2 linked regions of the Lacticaseibacillus paracasei subsp. paracasei genome follow. The protein of the gene in region 2 binds, or shares a complex with, the protein of the main gene of each other region. Links are inferred from orthologs where the notes say so. Each region holds a gene or a part of one and is shown on either strand. Other genes may lie near its edges.

Region 1 (11,207 bases), 1.4 Mb from region 2 along the record:
CTTTTCCGGCGATGTTAATAACATACTGGGTCTGGCTTGTGCGCTTGGCTACACGTTTAGCTTTGCCCTGACCAACACCTTAGCCAAAAAAGCTCTTATCAACATAGACGAGAAGATACTACTCTTATATAACCAAGGCACCGCCGTCGTCATTCTAGGCGGTTTTTTATTCGGAAGCGGACAATTATCCCTCGCGCCGAACCTTGGCATAGGTGCGGTCGCCATCTCAGCCTTCTGCTCTGGTTTTTTGGGACTGCTACTCTTTTATCGCGGCCTGAAGTTGATTTCATTTCGCGATGCTAATCTTATTCGGGCATTGAATCCTATTTTTGTCTTAGTGTATTCATTGCCGTTCTTCACAATTCAAATGACGCCAGCGTTTCTGCTTGGCGGTTTCTGTATCATTCTTTCGATTGTTTGGATGTCGTTGCCGATGAAGAAGGTTGGCGTTGATTGAGACGAATGTTTCTTATAGGTTCAGCGAAAGTATAAATGGCATACAAAATAGATTTATTAAAGTATGGCGCAAGAATGCTTTCTTTTTATTGTTCAATAAATCATTTCTTTGTTGATGCGAAAACTGAAACAAAAAGTTGCTGCATATATTCGCTAATAACAGGTGCTATTGCCAAGAGCTGAAGTTGCTTGGTAGTGGCGCTTGTTTTCCTTTTAGGATAGAGATAAATATTTTAGAACCATCAAAATCACTTGGCTGATAACCATCTCAAAATATATCGATATAACAGCATTGCCCATATTATGATATCTTATAGATAATAAAATGCTTCGTTTTTAGTAGACTCTTATGTATAATAATTGGTGTAAACACTCGCTTGTGGGTGTTGGCAATGATAAAGTCAGAAAACATTGGAGGGAAATATGAAATTTTCTAGACGTTCAAAAAGGTTTGTTATAGTCAGAAGAAGTGCCGCAGTCGTTTTTGCCCTGATCAGTATGACACTATTTTTTCAATTTAGTAGTGGGGTTGAGGTCCACGCAACGACTAAGACTGAGTTTAATGACACTGAAATCAACAGAGAAACAAGTGAACAATTAAAAATGATCGATCCGTACTTAAAGAATGTTGATGGTATCACAAGTTTTGACTATGATGCTGCCATGCATGACAATGTTGATCCCGTTGTCCTAAAAATTGGCGCAGAAATAAATAAATGGGCTCGCAGTCTTAAAAATGATGGTCCAGAAAAAGGCATGCTGCTCTCAATGGCTAGGTTTAATTTGTTGGTGTATGGAAATTATTGCGGTAAAGGCAACAACGGCAAAGCGCCGATTGATTATCTTGATGGTGCATGCCAAGCACATGATACATGTTATGCGTGGGGCGGGAACAATGAAAAGTGTAATCAGGAATTTCGTCAACGCTTATTGACAATTATGCAGAAGACATCGCTTTTTGATTACAAGCACATTGTTGCCGTTGCGGCATATAAGTTGTTTGGTGGTTGAAAATCAATCATGAATAAGGGTTAGAAGAAGGCTTTCGTTTTATCTAAAGGGATCTGCCAAAGGCGCTTTTAATGGAGAACTGAAAAATGAAGACTAAAGCGAAAATGGTCATTGGTAATGGCGGTATCTTGACTGTTATATTTGCCTTAATGACCATCATAACTTTCTCTGGGAAAAAGAACTTCGTTGGAATCGAGCTTGGCACTGGGTTTATTGGGCTATTAGTGATTGCCTTGCTGATTATCTGCTGGCAAATTTACCTTTTATTAGAAAAGTCCGCCCTTGGCTGGAGCTTTAACATTATCCTCGGTAGTTACACATTGGTTGTTGGAGTAGCCATTTTTTTCATTGCCTCATTTTTCATTGGCTTTGCGCTATTTCCGTGATTTTCCCACCTAGGAATAACGGTGAAGGGCCTGGGCTATAATGCGACGTTACCAAACAGACTAGTGAGAATGATTTGCCATGTTTAGGCAAATCATTCTTTTTATGTTTCCATAAATAGTCTGGTTAAGTTTAAAGATTGTGGCGTATGGCATGGCAAGCCACTTCATAGACCGGCCTTGTTGCCACTATTTTGTAAACGTGATGCTATCAAGCAAGGGCTAGGTCACTCGCAGAATCTAATTGCACAGTATGGTAGAATAGCTAAAGAAATCCTTAAGTATCTGCGCTAAGTGAAAGCGAGTTTTTCTATATGAAGAAATTGTTTGAGCGGATTCGTATGCCGGAGTTTCTTGAAGACATGCGAATGCGATATGCAGCTATTGCGATGGTCGTGCTGGCGGTGATCGGTATTCTGATGGGAGCACTGATCCGTCCGTGGTTGGCTTTGTTGATGCTGCTGATTTTGATTAGTCTAGTGGCCACGATTTTTTATGCCCTAGAAACCATTGCCAAGAATACCAATCAGTATATTTCGGACCTCAGTTATCGGATCAAGCGCGGCGAACAAGAAGCGCTGATCAAAATGCCGATTGGGATCCTGATTTATGACGAGAATCTCAATATTGAATGGACGAACCCATTCCTGCAGAAGTATTTTGGCGACACTGACGTTCTTGGTCAGCCGTTGGAACATGTTGATGCGGAATTGGCGGAGTTGATTCGCAGCAACGAGAACACCAATGAAACGAAAATGGTGACTTGGGGCCAGCATCAGTTTGAGATTATCGTGCAAAAGAGTATCGGGGTTGTCTATCTGATGGACGTGACTCGATATGCTGAAATTGAAGAGCGGGCAGAAGACGAGAAGATCGCCATTGGCCAGATCTTCATTGATAACTATGACGAGATCACACAAACCATGGATGATCAGGTCATTACTAATTTAAATAGTTACGTCACGAATCAGCTGACGGATTGGGCCAATCAATTTGGCATGTTCTTGAAGCGGATTGACAACGATCGCTTTTTCCTGCTGGCTTATGCCAAGTCGCTGAAGGATGTTGAACGTGACAAGTTCAAGATTCTAGATGTGATTCGGGAAGAAACCTCGAAACAGAATTATCCATTGACGCTGTCGCTGGGGATCGCATATGGCGATGAAGACTTGGCTCAGTTGGCGGTGACTTCGCAGAGTAACTTGGATCTGGCGCTTGGTCGTGGCGGCGATCAGGTGGTGGTCCGCGCCAAAGGCCACGAAGCCCGTTTCTATGGCGGCAAGACGAATCCAATGGAAAAGCGGACGCGTGTGCGGGCGCGCATGGTTGCGCAGGCCTTGCAAGAATTGTTTAAGCAGACGGACAAGGTCTTTGTTGTCGGCCATAAGCGGCCGGATATGGATGCAGTTGGCGCCTCGATGGGGATTCGCCGGATTGCGCAGATGAATGGCAAAGAGTGTTACATTGTGATTGACCCTGACCATCTGCACTCCGATGTTGAACGCCTCATGGGCCAAGTGGGTCAAGATCCTGAAGTTGCTAATGCCATTGTGACGCCGGAAGCAGCGCTGTCGCAAGCGACGGATCAGAGCCTGCTGATCTTGGTCGATCACAGCAAGCCGTCGATCTCAGCGGCGCCTGACTTGTACAAACGGTTGGCGGCAAGAACGGTTATCATCGATCACCATCGACGCGGCGAAGAATTTCCGGACAACCCGATGCTGGTTTATATCGAACCGTACGCCAGCTCCACTTGTGAGCTGATTGCGGAGATGTTTGAATACCAGCCAACAAATGTGCCAAGTCTTGATAAGCTTGAGGCAACGGCGATGCTGGCAGGGATCACGGTGGATACCAAGTCCTTCAGCCTACGCACCGGCACGCGGACGTTTGATGCTGCCAGCTATCTGCGTTCCATGGGCGCTGATGGCATGTTGGCTCAGAACCTGTTAAAGGAAAATATCGACAGCTTCATCCAACGGAATCATTTGATCGATACAATTGAAATGATTGCGCCAAATATGGCACTATGTACTGGGGAAGAGGATAAGCGTTATGACCCAGTGATTGCAGCACAAGCGGCTGATACGATGTTGTCACTCAATGGCGTTGATGCCAGTTTTGTCATCACAAAACGCCCAAGCGGTGATGTCGGCATTTCCGCCCGCTCGACTGGGGATGTCAACGTGCAGGTCATCATGGAAGCCATGGGCGGCGGCGGTCACTTGAGTAACGCAGCCACCCAGATTAAGGGCAAAACGATCGCCGAAGTTCGGACTGATCTGCTTGCTCAGATCAAGAAAGCAGACGAAGACGCATAGAAAGCAGGGATTTTGATGAAAGTCATCTTTACACAAGACGTTCGTGGCAAGGGCAATCGCGGTCAGGTGAAAGAAGTACCTGATGGCTATGCTGAAAACTTTTTAATTCGCAAGGGGCTGGCTAAAGCAGCGACACCGCAGGCTATGAGTGCTTTGCGCGGCCAGCAGCGGCTTGAAGAGAAGAAGGAAGCTGAAAAGAAAACCGAGGCTGAGGCCATGAAGGCTAAGATCGAAGACGACAAAACCGTTGTTCAGATCCAAAGCAAAGCCGGTGAAGATTCCCGGTTGTTCGGTTCGATTCCTAGCAAGCAGATCGCGCAGGCTTTGGATAAGCAATATCAGATCAAAGTTGATAAACGTAAGATCGATCTGAAGCAGCCTATCCGTTCACTGGGTTTCACTAATGTCACGGTTAATTTATTCCCTGGCATTGATGCCCGCATTCGGGTACACGTGATTGAACAAAAATAAGAATAGTTATTCTGCCAGAAGACGCGACCAGATGATCGCGTCTTTTTGTCCATCTGGTCCAAATTAGTGGGTTGTGGACTGAGTCAATCACCGGTGAGAACAGCAGTGACCATTGCTTTTCGTTAAATTGTTTGTGTGGCTCGACTGTATGCGGTGATGCTTGTCTTGACTGCGGGTTTAACGTAGACTGTTAGGGATAAGCGACAAAAAATTTTTGACGATCAATCTGAAGGAGGACGCGCATGGATAATCAATTAATTGACCAGCAGCCGCCGCATAGTGACGAAGCAGAACGTGCCGTCCTTGGCGGCATTTTTCTAAATGCTGACACATTGCCGGATGCACAAGAGTATGTCACGGCGGATGACTTCTATAAGAAAGCACACAGGCTGTTGTTCCAAGCTATGACCGATCTACAGGATAACGGCACAGCGATTGATACGGTTACGGTGTCGGATTATCTGGACAATCATAACAACCTCGACGATATTGGCGGGGTTGGTTATATTACAGATTTGGTTGCGGCGACGCCTATTGCCAGTAACGTGGTATACTACGCCAAAATCGTGCAGCAGAAGAGCACGTTACGCAAACTGATTAGTACGGCGCAAAACATTGCCAGTCGCAGCTATACGGAACAAGACGATGTTGAAGGGCTAGTTGAAGACGCCGAGCGCCAGATTATGGATGTCTCGGAGAACCGCAATCAGGCCGGCTTCAAACAGATCAAAGATGTGCTGAATCAGGCTATGGCGCAGATTGATCAGTTGTATCAAAATGATCAGGCAATCACCGGGTTGCCAACCGGTTTCCGTGATTTGGACAAAATCACGACGGGGCTGCATGAGGACGAAATGATTATTTTAGCGGCGCGGCCTGCTGTCGGGAAAACCGCATTTGCTTTGAACATTGCCCAAAATGTTGGGACGAAAACAGACAAAAGTGTCGCCATTTTCAGTTTGGAAATGGGCGCTGAACAGCTGGTAAACCGGATGTTGTGTTCAGAAGGTAGTATTGATGCTAATCACCTGCGAACTGGTCAGCTGAATGAAGAAGAATGGCAAAACTTGATTATCGCCATGGGTAGCTTGAGCAAGGCGAAGATCTATATGGATGACACGCCAGGCATCAGAATGGCGGAGATTCGCGCGAAGTGTCGGCGGCTAGCGCGTGAGCAAGGTGATTTAGGGCTGATTATCATTGATTATTTGCAGTTGATTGAAGGTTCTGGCCAAGAAAACCGCCAACAGGAAGTCAGCGCTGTTTCCCGGCAGCTGAAAAAACTGGCGAAGGAATTGCATGTACCCGTGATTGCGTTGTCCCAGCTGAGTCGTGGCGTTGAACAGCGACAGGATAAGCGGCCGGTGTTGAGCGATATTCGTGAATCCGGTTCGATCGAACAGGATGCCGATATTGTGGCTTTCCTGTATCGTGATGACTATTACCGCGATGCAGAAGGCGATGAGGATGACGACGATCAAGGCGGCAATGATGACGGGGATGATAATGTTGGTGAAGTTGAAGTCATCATTGAGAAAAACCGTTCAGGCCCGCGTGGTACCGTCAAGTTGTTGTTTGTGAAGTCGTATAACAAGTTTACGAATATTGCCTATAATGGTCCGGATCAATAAACCATTAGCAAGAAAGATTAGAAAGTTATTTTTAGATTTAAGCGCAAGAAAGTGAGGGATGCCGCATGGATGCCATTTTGATGAGTTTAATGACAGCACTCAATGAACACCTGCTGATCAATGTGTATCAGCGCGATACCGACGATTTTTACACCGGATACGTACAGGTGTTAGGTCATGATGCGGTTGTTCTGGGAACCTACAATGATTCAGGGATTGCCGATGGATGTGCCTTGATCGCATTTTCTGCGATTGATCAGGTTGAATTTGCCGGGGATGATCTCGATAGCATGAATTTTCGAATTAACTTGGCACAGGCCCAGCATTTTTTGACGCTGCAAGGCCAAGAAAAGCCATTGCAGTTCGATGCAACACAGAACTTGATTCAGCAACTGGCGACGCAGGCTAAGGCGAATGGTCAAATGGTCATGGTCGTGGTGGCCGATGATGATGCCTATCTTGAAGGGCAGGTAACAGCTGTGGCTGAGGATCGCTTTAGTATGGCGATCTTCAACAAATTCAACTACACCGATGTGCGCGCCTTGCAGGTTGATTTCTCGGATATTTTAGTCATGGAATTCCATGGCCTTGATCTCAAACTGGAAACGGAACTGGTCCGGCAACGTGATCATCTAAAGCACGTGGCCACCAAGCTGTACCAAAATGACGGTCAACTGGCTGGCGTGTTTCAGAATGCCTTGGCGAACAATCGCTTGATTTCAGTCGTACCCAAGGGACCGGAAGACCAGTTCTTTGTGGGTCGCGTCAAAGCGGTCAACGACCGGGTTGTGGTGTTGAGTCTTAAAGACATGGCCGGCCAGTTTGGTGGCTACATTTTACTGACGTTACCAAGCATCCAAAATGTAGCGACGGCCTCGGATTATTTGCAAACGATCAGCTTTTACGAAAAATGGGATCAAACCCATCACTTCAGCCAGCAGCCAGTGTTGAATGCTGATCGTGAGTTCGATCCAAATGATGACTTGATTCAGACCATCATCTCAGAGGCCGCTGGGTTTGAACGGGTGGTGCGCATTAAAGTAGCCGACAGCGATGAACATTTTCTGGGCTATCCGGAAAATGTCGGTGAAACCGATTTTGACTTAAACCTAGTCGGACCAGATGATGGCGAAACGGCGCAAATTCGCTATGGTCAGATTCGTGAAATTGCCTTTGGCCACATCTTTGCGTATTTGCAAGAGGCACAATTGAAAAATGCTGGACGCTAATTATCGGCAAGGTGATCAATGTGACGCCCAGTCGAACCATAATCATCATCTAAGACTTGTGATTTGCTGAATTCCGAATAATCGGGGAAAACAAGGCAGGCTAAAAAATCCTTTGCCGTGCCAAACTCCGCAATCTCCGGCCAGATGGGGCTTGCGACGCGAAGCTAGAGCGGAGACGACGCTTCGAGCCCAAAAACCGGTCTCGAAGTCGCCTACAACATCAGCTCCATAGACCGTCGCTGTGTTGTTTGCACGGCTGAGCCCGATCTGGCCTACGATTGCTCCGCCTTGGCACTGGGATTTTTAAATGCTATCAGGGTATCTATCAAAAGACGAATTGTGTATCAACCGCAAGCAAAAAATCGTTCCTAGAGAAACTGTGCTTTCTCTAACAACGATTTTTTTAGTTGGCACACACGATCACTCAGATATAAGGTTAAGTCAATCTGCCGTCGACTTTCATATACTAACTTTCTGATTGACTGGTGACGCGCAGGACGTCTTCGCCAGCAGTGATCGATTGATCTGTGAAGCTGGTCATGGCGGCGACATGGGTCATGTTGGTGATGACGGTGATGATTGTCGTACTTTTGCCAGCTGTTTTGATGGCAGGTAGATCCATTTCGGCAATTTGCTGACCTGCCTTTACGGTTTCGTTTTCTGTCACATGAACAGTGAAGGGGTCACCGTTCAATGCGACGGTGTCTAATCCCATGTGGACGAGAATTTCAAGTCCGGTTGCGGTTGTCATAGTCCAGGCGTGTTTGGTCGGCATGATGCTGACGATGGTACCGTCAACAGGTGCGACAACCGTGCCATGACTTGGGACAATGGCAAAACCATCCCCCACCATTTTTTGAGAAAAGACATCATCTGGCACTTCGGACAAGGCTTGAAGTTGACCAGCGGCAGGAGCCACAAATTGAGTCGCATCCGGGCTAGCTGCTCTAGTGGAAGGGGTTTCAGGAACAGCTGCTGTATTTACTGCGAGCGGTTCAATGATGGCGCCGTCAGCGCTGGTCGGCACCATCGCGCTTTCTGGCACACCGAAGAAGTAAGTTGCCAGAAAACCGCCTGCATAGGAAGCCAGTAGGCCGAAAACATAACCCAGCCATTGGTGATTGGCGATGAGTGGAATCAGGGCTGCGCCGGAAGGACCAATGGTGATGGCACCGATATGGCCGATCATGCCGATAACGGCGCCGCCGATGCCACCGCCAATACAGGCAGTCACAAATGGCCGGCCCAGCGGCAGACTGACACCATAGATCAACGGTTCACCAACCCCTAAGATGCCGACTGGTAGAGCGCCTTTTATCAAGCGGACGAGCTGTTGATTTTGTCGACACTTGATCCATAGTGCAAGGGCGGCACCCACTTGACCGCCGCCAGCCATGGCCAAGATTGGCAGCAGGCCGGTGTAGCCAATGCTCTTGATTATTTCAAGATGAATAGGCGTCAGAATCTGGTGTAATCCCAACATGACCATCGGCAAGAAGGCGAGGCCTAAGATAGCGCCTGAGAAGGCACCGCCAACTTGTAACGTCCAGTTAATCGTGCCGACCAATGAACTTGAGACCCAACCGGCGAGTGGCATGATGAAGAAAATGGTCAGCAGCCCGATGGATAAGAGACTGAGCATCGGCGTGAAAATGATATCGATGGCATCCGGAATGAGTCGATGCAGGCGTTTTTCAACCACAGCCAACAACCAGACGGCGAAAATGACGCCGATGATGCCACCTTGACCAGGAGATAACGGTTGATGGGTGAAGACGTTGTTGATCGTGATCGGGGCCACAACGCCAGGCAGATAGACTAAGCCGCCGATGATGCCGCCAAGGCCAGCGGTTGCGCCAAACTCGGTTGCGGCGTTTATCCCAACATAGATATTAAGAAAGGTGAAGAGCCCGCCGTTGATGACTTTTAAGACAGTAATAAATGACGCCCAGCTGGTTGGTAAATCGCCAGCGGTTAACAAATTGGCTAAAATACCAGCAACGCCGGAGATTAAGCCGGCACCGACGAAGGTAGGAATTAGCGGAATGAAAATAGCGGAAATATGTTTTAAAGCAGCCCGCCACCAAGTTTGCTTTAACTTGGCTTTATGCGCTGCCCGAACCTCTGCGGCTTTAGCTTCAACTGCCGATTGATTCGATTCAGCAGGCGGTTGCGTGTTGGCTGGGAAAGGGTCACCTAATGCAACCCCTACTCGATCAACCATGGCTTGTGCGACTTTGTTGACAGTCCCTGGACCAACAATGACTTGGAGCGTTTCTTCTTGGACAACACCCAGCACGCCAGGCACTTTTTTAAGTGCGGCTTGATCAACTTTGGCCTCGTCTTTGATCGTCAGCCGGACTCGTGTCATACAGTGGATCAATTTGGCCACGTTTTGCGGTCCGCCGACGTGGGCGTAGATACCATCGCCCATCGCTTGATACTTATCTTGTGCCATCTGTTTTCTCCTCCGAACTTGCTGTGACAGTTTGGCTAATGAAGCTGTTCGTTTGTGTCAGTAGTTTTTGAGCGTCCGTGCTTGATCGCTGTGTCAGAATCATGACGATCGCTAATTTAACGTGCTGATCGGCTGCTTCAAATGCCTTTGCTGCAGTGGCGGCATCGCAACCAGTGGCTTGTTGAATGATGCGCTGGCTGCGAACCACGAGTTTTTCATTCGTCGGCAGCACATCGACCATGAGATTTTGGAAAACTTTGCCAAGGCCGATCATGGCGCCAGTTGACAGCATATTCAAAACCAATTTTTGGGCAGTGCCAGCCTTGAGCCGAGTTGAGCCGGTCAAAACTTCTGGTCCAACAGGTACTTCAATGGCGATCTGGGCGTGCTGGCTGATTTCGGCGTTGGTGTTGCAAGCGAGGCTGATGGTTGCAGCACCGACAGCTTGCGCATAATCAAGACCGCCGATGACATAAGGTGTACGGCCGCTGGCAGCAATCCCGACAACGGTATCGTCTGCGGATAGGTGCCGTTGCAGCAGATCCGTTTTCCCGAGCTCTTTAGAATCCTCTGCGCCTTCAACCGCGACAGTCATGGCTTTCATGCCGCCTGCAATTAGGCCCTGCACCATTTCTGGATCAGTGCCAAAGGTCGGCACGCATTCTGCTGCATCTAAAACGCCCAGTCGGCCACTGGTGCCTGCCCCGATATAAAACAAGCGGCCATCTTTCTTGAGTGAATGACTGATCGTCTGAATGGCCGTTTCGATAGCTGGTAGTGCTTGTTGTACTGACTGGGCAACGGTTTGATCTTCGGCATTCATGACGGTGGCAAAGTCATGGACCGTCATCGTGTCTAATGCCATTGTTTTCTGATTTCGAGTTTCCGTCGTCATTTGATCTAAATTAATTGCCATGTTTTTAGCCTCTTTCTTTGGAAAATCAGTCTGACAAGTTGGCTGATAAACGTTACGTCAAGTTAAAGGGCAGGCGTCGTCGGAAAATTGATAGAAGCCCGTTATTGATAAAAACGTACCTGATATCCACTTTTATTTCAACTATTTTCTTTTAAATGTGAAATAAAATTTCAAAAAAGGCTAGAAAAAAGACACGTCAGCTGCAGACGCGTCTGAAATGTGAAAGCTTCGAAGACTCATTTAAAGCCGTTACGTAAAAATTCACGATAGGCAGTCACCGCAGCCTTTGATTGATCCGTGGCTATTTTTGCTGCATCGTAGTATCGGCTGA
Region 2 (5,300 bases):
ACAACCAGTCGCAAGTTAGCTTCAGCCAAACGTTGCTTAGCTTCTTGATCACCTTGTTCAATCTTCAAGGCAAGGGCAACTTCTTCATCAGCTGTCAGCAAGGAAACTCGGCCGATTTCCTTCAGGTACATCCGCACAGGGTCATTGATTTTGACCCCTGAAGGTGCGGACATGTCACTCATTTCCTTCTTGGAAACCTTCTTTTGCTTCTTCAAGCTAATCGCTGCTGGCTCGCCATTTTCATCAACAATAGCAATCCCATTATCCTCGATCTTTTGCATCAGATCGTCAATGGCACCACTCTTGAGCTCAAACGGCTTAACCAACTTGTCGGTCAGGTCATCTTCAGTAATTTGTTTCTTCTTCTTGTAATCTTTAATCACGGCCTTGACAGCATCGTCGAATGCTTTCGTTGTCGTTTTGGTCGTGCGTTTGCTGCTAGCGGTAGTCTTCTTGACCGTAGTTTTCTTCGCGGTGGTCTTTTTTGCCGCCGCCTTGACAGCGGTTGTCTTAGCCGCAGTTTTTGCTGCTGGCTTAGCCGTTGTCTTCTTTGTGGTCTTGTCTACTTCAGTTGCTGTTTTTTTATCAGCCATTAAAGTTCCTCCCCTAGCCTTGTTGTTGTTTCAAAAGTTTCATGAGATTCACATACTGCACCGTTAGCTCGCCTAGTTTCTGCTTATCGCCAAGTCGCTGTGCCTCTGTGATGGCCTGCTTGATGGCCTGCAGCCGTTCGACAGTTGAAGCGGACGTAATCGTCTGAATCAACTCGTCAATCGTTGCCTCAGTCGCCTCAGGCAAAACCTGCATCGCCACCGAAGCCGCCACCCCGCTCAGATCCGGATCGACTCGATCCAGGAATCCAGCTAACTCGCCATCAGGCTGCTCATGGAGAAAATCTAGCCATCCGGTAAAGAGCGTCTGAAAATGTGGCACTGGAAATGTGAAAGCAGTATTTTTTAAACGCTGCATCACTAAATCATCGTGCCAAACATAATACAGTAATTGTCGTTGGGCTGCAGTGTAACGATCAATTGGCCGAACTGGTTGATTAACCGGCGCGGTTTGATAGCTCACAGGAGCCGACGACTGTTGTTGCACGGCTTGCTGCGGCGCTGGCAGGCTTTGATTCAGAGCGCTCTCAGGTACGCCAGTCGTGTCAGCTAACTGCTTCACATAAACTGCCCGCGCTACCGGATTCGAAATCTTACCGATGGTTTTTAAAGCCGCGTTCAGATACGTCAGTTTAGCCTGATCATTGTTCATGTCAACCCCGCGCGCTAAGAATTGCAGGATAAACGCGGTCGGCGTCAATACGGATTTGACTTGCGCTTGGAAGGCTTCGGCACCACGGGCACGAATGAACTCATCAGGATCCATCCCGTCCGGCAAAACGACCACATCCGTTTGTAATCGCGGATGATCAGCCAACATGGCAACCGCACGTTCAATCGCCTTTTGCCCTGGTTCATCACCATCGTAACACACGGTTAATCGCTTGCTTAAGTGGCTAATGATGTCAACCTGCTCAGTAGTTAAGCTTGTTCCCATGGAAGCAATCCCGGTTTTTACACCGGCTTGGTACGCAGCGATCACATCCATATAGCCTTCAAAAAGAATCGGGCCGCCATCACGGCCAAAATCGGCTTTGGCACGATGAAGATTAAATAGGACATCACGCTTGTTGAAAAGCTTGGTTTCGGGACTGTTCAAGTATTTAGCTTGGGTCTTGTCCTTGCTTAGAATCCGCCCGGAAAAACCAATCACTTGACCATGACTGTCCGTTAGCGGAAACATGACGCGATCGTTAAACCGATCGAACAATTTTCCTTCTTGATCCTCTACGAACAAACCGCTGGCACGCTGATCTTGATAGTCGACTTTGCGATTATTAAGAAACGCTACTAACAGATTACGTTCTTCAGGCGCATACCCCAGTTGAAAAGCTTCAATTGTGTCATCAGTTAAGCCACGTTTGTGCAAATAATCAAGTGCAGTCTGACCTTTCTCCGTATTCATCAAAATATGATGAAATAGATCGGCCGTGTCTTGCAAAATATGCTGTTGCTTGCTGATCTCTGGATCAACCGGTGCTGCATGACCCACCTGAACATCCAGTGGCATGCCAGCAAAATCCGCCACTTTTTTAACTGCCTCCGGGAAGGTGGCGTTATCATAGTCCATCACGAATTTAAAAACATTGCCGCCGCGGCCGCACGAAAAACAGTGAAAAATCTGCTTAGGTTCATTCACAGAAAATGATGGGGTGTGTTCTTCGTGAAAAGGACACAAGCCAAACAGATTCTGCCCGGTCTTGCGTAATTGCACATATTGGCCAATATAATCAGCAATATTGACAGCTTTAAGGACTTTGTCGACAGTAGCCTCAGGAATCATTCCGGCGATGTCAGCTCACTCCCTTTCATGACATGTGCCGCAGAGCTGTTTGACAGCCTGCAGACGCCCAACACACGTTACCCGAAATAGCGGTAAAAAGTCGCACTTCTGAGTTGAAATGCGACTTTTTGATAGTCTATCGGCATAATAATACAAAATACAGTATAGCCTGTTTAGGCTTGGAATGCAAGGCTACTTAACAATGACTTGACTCACATCGCCAAATTGCTTGATCAATGCGGCAAGTTGAAGCAAAGCTGCCAAGCGATTTTGGCGAATGGCTTGATCGTCGGCCATGACCATTGTGGCATCAAAGTACGCATTAATTGGATCTGCGAGTGCCTTAAGCGCCTGATAATCGGCTTCCGTCGGTTCATCATCAAACTTCTTGGCAGTCGCCACCGTTGCATCATACAACTGACCTTCGCTCGGATTCTCAAACTTCGCCGTATCCACATCGACTTTTACCTGCTGCTTCTTGGTAATCCGCAACACACGTCCAAGTGCTTCCATGACAGGTTTGAAATCAGTATCGTCCGCGTGCGCAGAAAGGATCTTGGCAGCATCCAAGATACCGGCAAGATCGGCATCAGCGCGAACTGTCACTGCATCCACAATGTCATGGCGGATCTTCTGACCTTGCAAGACTTGTTTGGCACGGTCAATCATGAATGCATTCAAATCCTGTTGATGCGCAGCAAAATCAAGATTATTGGTTTTTCCTGCTGCCTTCAAGGCATCAGCAATCGTCGTCTGCAGTTCAGCAACGGCAAATGGCCAATCATGTTTGGCGATCATTCGAACAATCCCGTAAGCTTGACGGCGCAGCGCATAAGGATCGTTTGAGCCACTTGGAATCAGATCAACCGCGAAGAAACTCATTAACGAATCGAATTTGTCTGCAATGGCAAGTACGGTGCCGACTAAGCTTTCTGGCAACGCCCCATCCGCAGAAATCGGCTCGTAATGCTCAGCAATAGCCTGGGCAACAGCTGGTTTCTCACCTGCCAATTGCGCATAATGTTCGCCCATAATACCTTGCAATTCTGGAAACTCACCAACCATTGAAGTGACAAGGTCGAATTTGTAAATCGAAGCTGCTCGGTCCAGATCAGCCTTATCAGTCGCAGATAAGCCAAAACGATCCGCCAACAAATCGGCGATAACCCTTGTTCGAGCCATTTTGTCGTACATGGAACTGATTTTATCGTGAAAACTAACAGCTTTCAAACGATCAACATCGTCAGCAATGCTACGCTTTTGATCTTCCGCATAGAAGAAAGCAGCATCTTCCAATCGCGCGGTCAATACCTTTTCATTGCCCGCAATCACATTGGCTAAATGATCAGCATTACCGTTACGAACACCAATAAACGCATTGACCATCTTTCCTGACGCATCCCGGGCATAGAAGTAACGTTGATTATCTTTCATTGAGGTGATCAGCACAGCTTCAGGAATTTTGAGATACTTTTCATCAAAATTACCAGCAAATGCAGTTGGCCATTCAACAAGATTATTGACCTCCTCCAGCAAGTCTGCATCCAGATCAATCTGCCATTGATGATCAGCGGCAATTTGGTGAATCTGATCGCTAATCAATTGCTTGCGCGCTGCCGGTTCAACAATCACAAATTGTGCTTTTAAGGCCGCAACATAGTCGGCCGCATTGCCGAGAGTCACTGGTCTGCCAAGGAAGCGATGCCCTTGAGTGGTTCTGCCAGCGTCAACATCCAGCAACTTCATCGGGACAATCGCATCATCCAGTAAGCTGACCAGCCAATGAATCGGCCGAATGTACTCGAAGTCATAAGCGCCCCACTTCATTCGGGTTGGGAAGGTCAGGCTTTTAATGACATCCAGCATACCTGGTAAAATAGCTGCTGCTGTTTTGCCCTTGATTGCCTTATGCAGATAAACGTAATCCACACCTTTGATCGTTTTAAAGACAATGTCATCAGGGGTCATGCCTTGGCCGCGAGAAAAGCCGATCGCCGCCTTGGTCCAGTTGCCATCTGCATCTTGCGCAATTTTCTTAGCTGGGCCTTTGACGTCTTCTTCGACGTCCTCTTGCTTGTCGGCGAGGTCGTGAATCAGCAATGCTAGGCGCCGCGGTGTTGCATACTGGTCAATCGCGCCATGATCGAGATGATTTTCTTTCAAAAAAGCGACGGTTTTATCGTGAAACTGTTGCAAACTCGGCGTCACCACATGCGCCGGCATGTCCTCAAGCCCGATTTCAATCAGATATTGATGCGTCATGTTATTCCACCTCCGTTTGATGTTGCAGTAATGGGAAGCCAAGCTTCTTGCGTTCAGCCACAAATGCCCGAGCAACTTTGTGAGCCATCTTGCGAATGCGGCTCATGTAACCGGCCCGCTCAGTAACCGAGACAGCTCCTCGGGCATCCAAAAGATTAAAGGTATGGCTGCATTTAAGAATGTAATCATAAGCTGGATGAACCAGACCGAGATCCATCAAACGCCAAGCTTCCTTTTCATAGGCGTCGAAGAACTTCAGCAGCATCTCTTGATTGCTGACTTCGAAAGCATACTTGCTGTGTTCGTATTCAGGTTCCTTGAAAATATCCCCATACAAAACACCGTCGCCCCATTCAAGATCAAAGACACTGTTCACATCTTGAATATAGGAGGCAAGTCGTTCGACCCCATAAGTGATTTCGCTGGTAACTGGCGATACTTCAAGTCCACCGACGACTTGGAAGTAGGTAAACTGACTGACTTCCATGCCGTCAAGCCAAACTTCCCAACCAACACCGGCACAGCCCATGGATGGATTTTCCCAGTTATCTTCAACAAACCGAATATCATGTTCCAATGGATTAATGCCGAGTGCAGCAAGCGAATCCAAGTAATATTCTTGAATATTTTCAGGAGATGGTTTC

What was found.
Region 1: the proteins of dnaG (region 2) and dnaB are in contact, whole or in part, in a crystal structure (PDB 2R6A), measured with the Geobacillus stearothermophilus proteins. The link is inferred for Lacticaseibacillus paracasei subsp. paracasei from one-to-one orthologs. Residues at the interface, in WP_049624496.1 of Geobacillus stearothermophilus: Lys456, Leu457, Leu458, Pro459, Ala460, Asn463, Ala464, Leu467, Leu535, Leu536, Ile537, Ala538, Gln544, Glu545, Asp548, Tyr549, His552; in WP_033016901.1 of Geobacillus stearothermophilus: Ser13, Glu15, Ala16, Gln18, Glu91, Leu92, Asp94, Ala95, Val96, Pro97, Thr98, Ala99, Ala100, Asn101, Tyr104, Tyr105, Ile108.

The regions. Positions count from the first base shown.
Region 1 is NZ_AP012541.1:94,501-105,707, forward strand. Bases 4,161-7,078 are described here. They hold dnaB (replicative DNA helicase), read left to right. Parts: upstream 4,161-4,884; coding sequence 4,885-6,273; downstream 6,274-7,078. Other genes in these bases: LBPC_RS00490 (DHH family phosphoesterase), read left to right, coding at 4,161-4,171; rplI (50S ribosomal protein L9), read left to right, coding at 4,187-4,642; LBPC_RS00505 (hypothetical protein), read left to right, coding at 6,339-7,078. In the rest of the region: LBPC_RS00475 (DMT family transporter), read left to right, coding at 1-457; LBPC_RS00480 (phospholipase A2 family protein), read left to right, coding at 880-1,467; LBPC_RS00485 (hypothetical protein), read left to right, coding at 1,554-1,853; more of LBPC_RS00490, read left to right, coding at 2,165-4,160; more of LBPC_RS00505, read left to right, coding at 7,079-7,502; LBPC_RS00510 (glucose PTS transporter subunit IIA), read right to left, coding at 7,969-9,960; murQ (N-acetylmuramic acid 6-phosphate etherase), read right to left, coding at 9,947-10,876; LBPC_RS00520 (MurR/RpiR family transcriptional regulator), read right to left, coding at 11,113-11,207. UniProt on the Escherichia coli protein: The main replicative DNA helicase, it participates in initiation and elongation during chromosome replication. Travels ahead of the DNA replisome, separating dsDNA into templates for DNA synthesis.
Region 2 is NZ_AP012541.1:1,512,316-1,517,615, forward strand. What follows is about bases 1-2,920. They hold dnaG (DNA primase), read right to left. Parts: upstream 2,395-2,920; coding sequence 607-2,394; downstream 1-606. Other genes in these bases: rpoD (RNA polymerase sigma factor RpoD), read right to left, coding at 1-593; glyS (glycine--tRNA ligase subunit beta), read right to left, coding at 2,587-2,920. Outside these bases: more of glyS, read right to left, coding at 2,921-4,656; glyQ (glycine--tRNA ligase subunit alpha), read right to left, coding at 4,658-5,300. UniProt on the Escherichia coli protein: RNA polymerase that catalyzes the synthesis of short RNA molecules used as primers for DNA polymerase during DNA replication.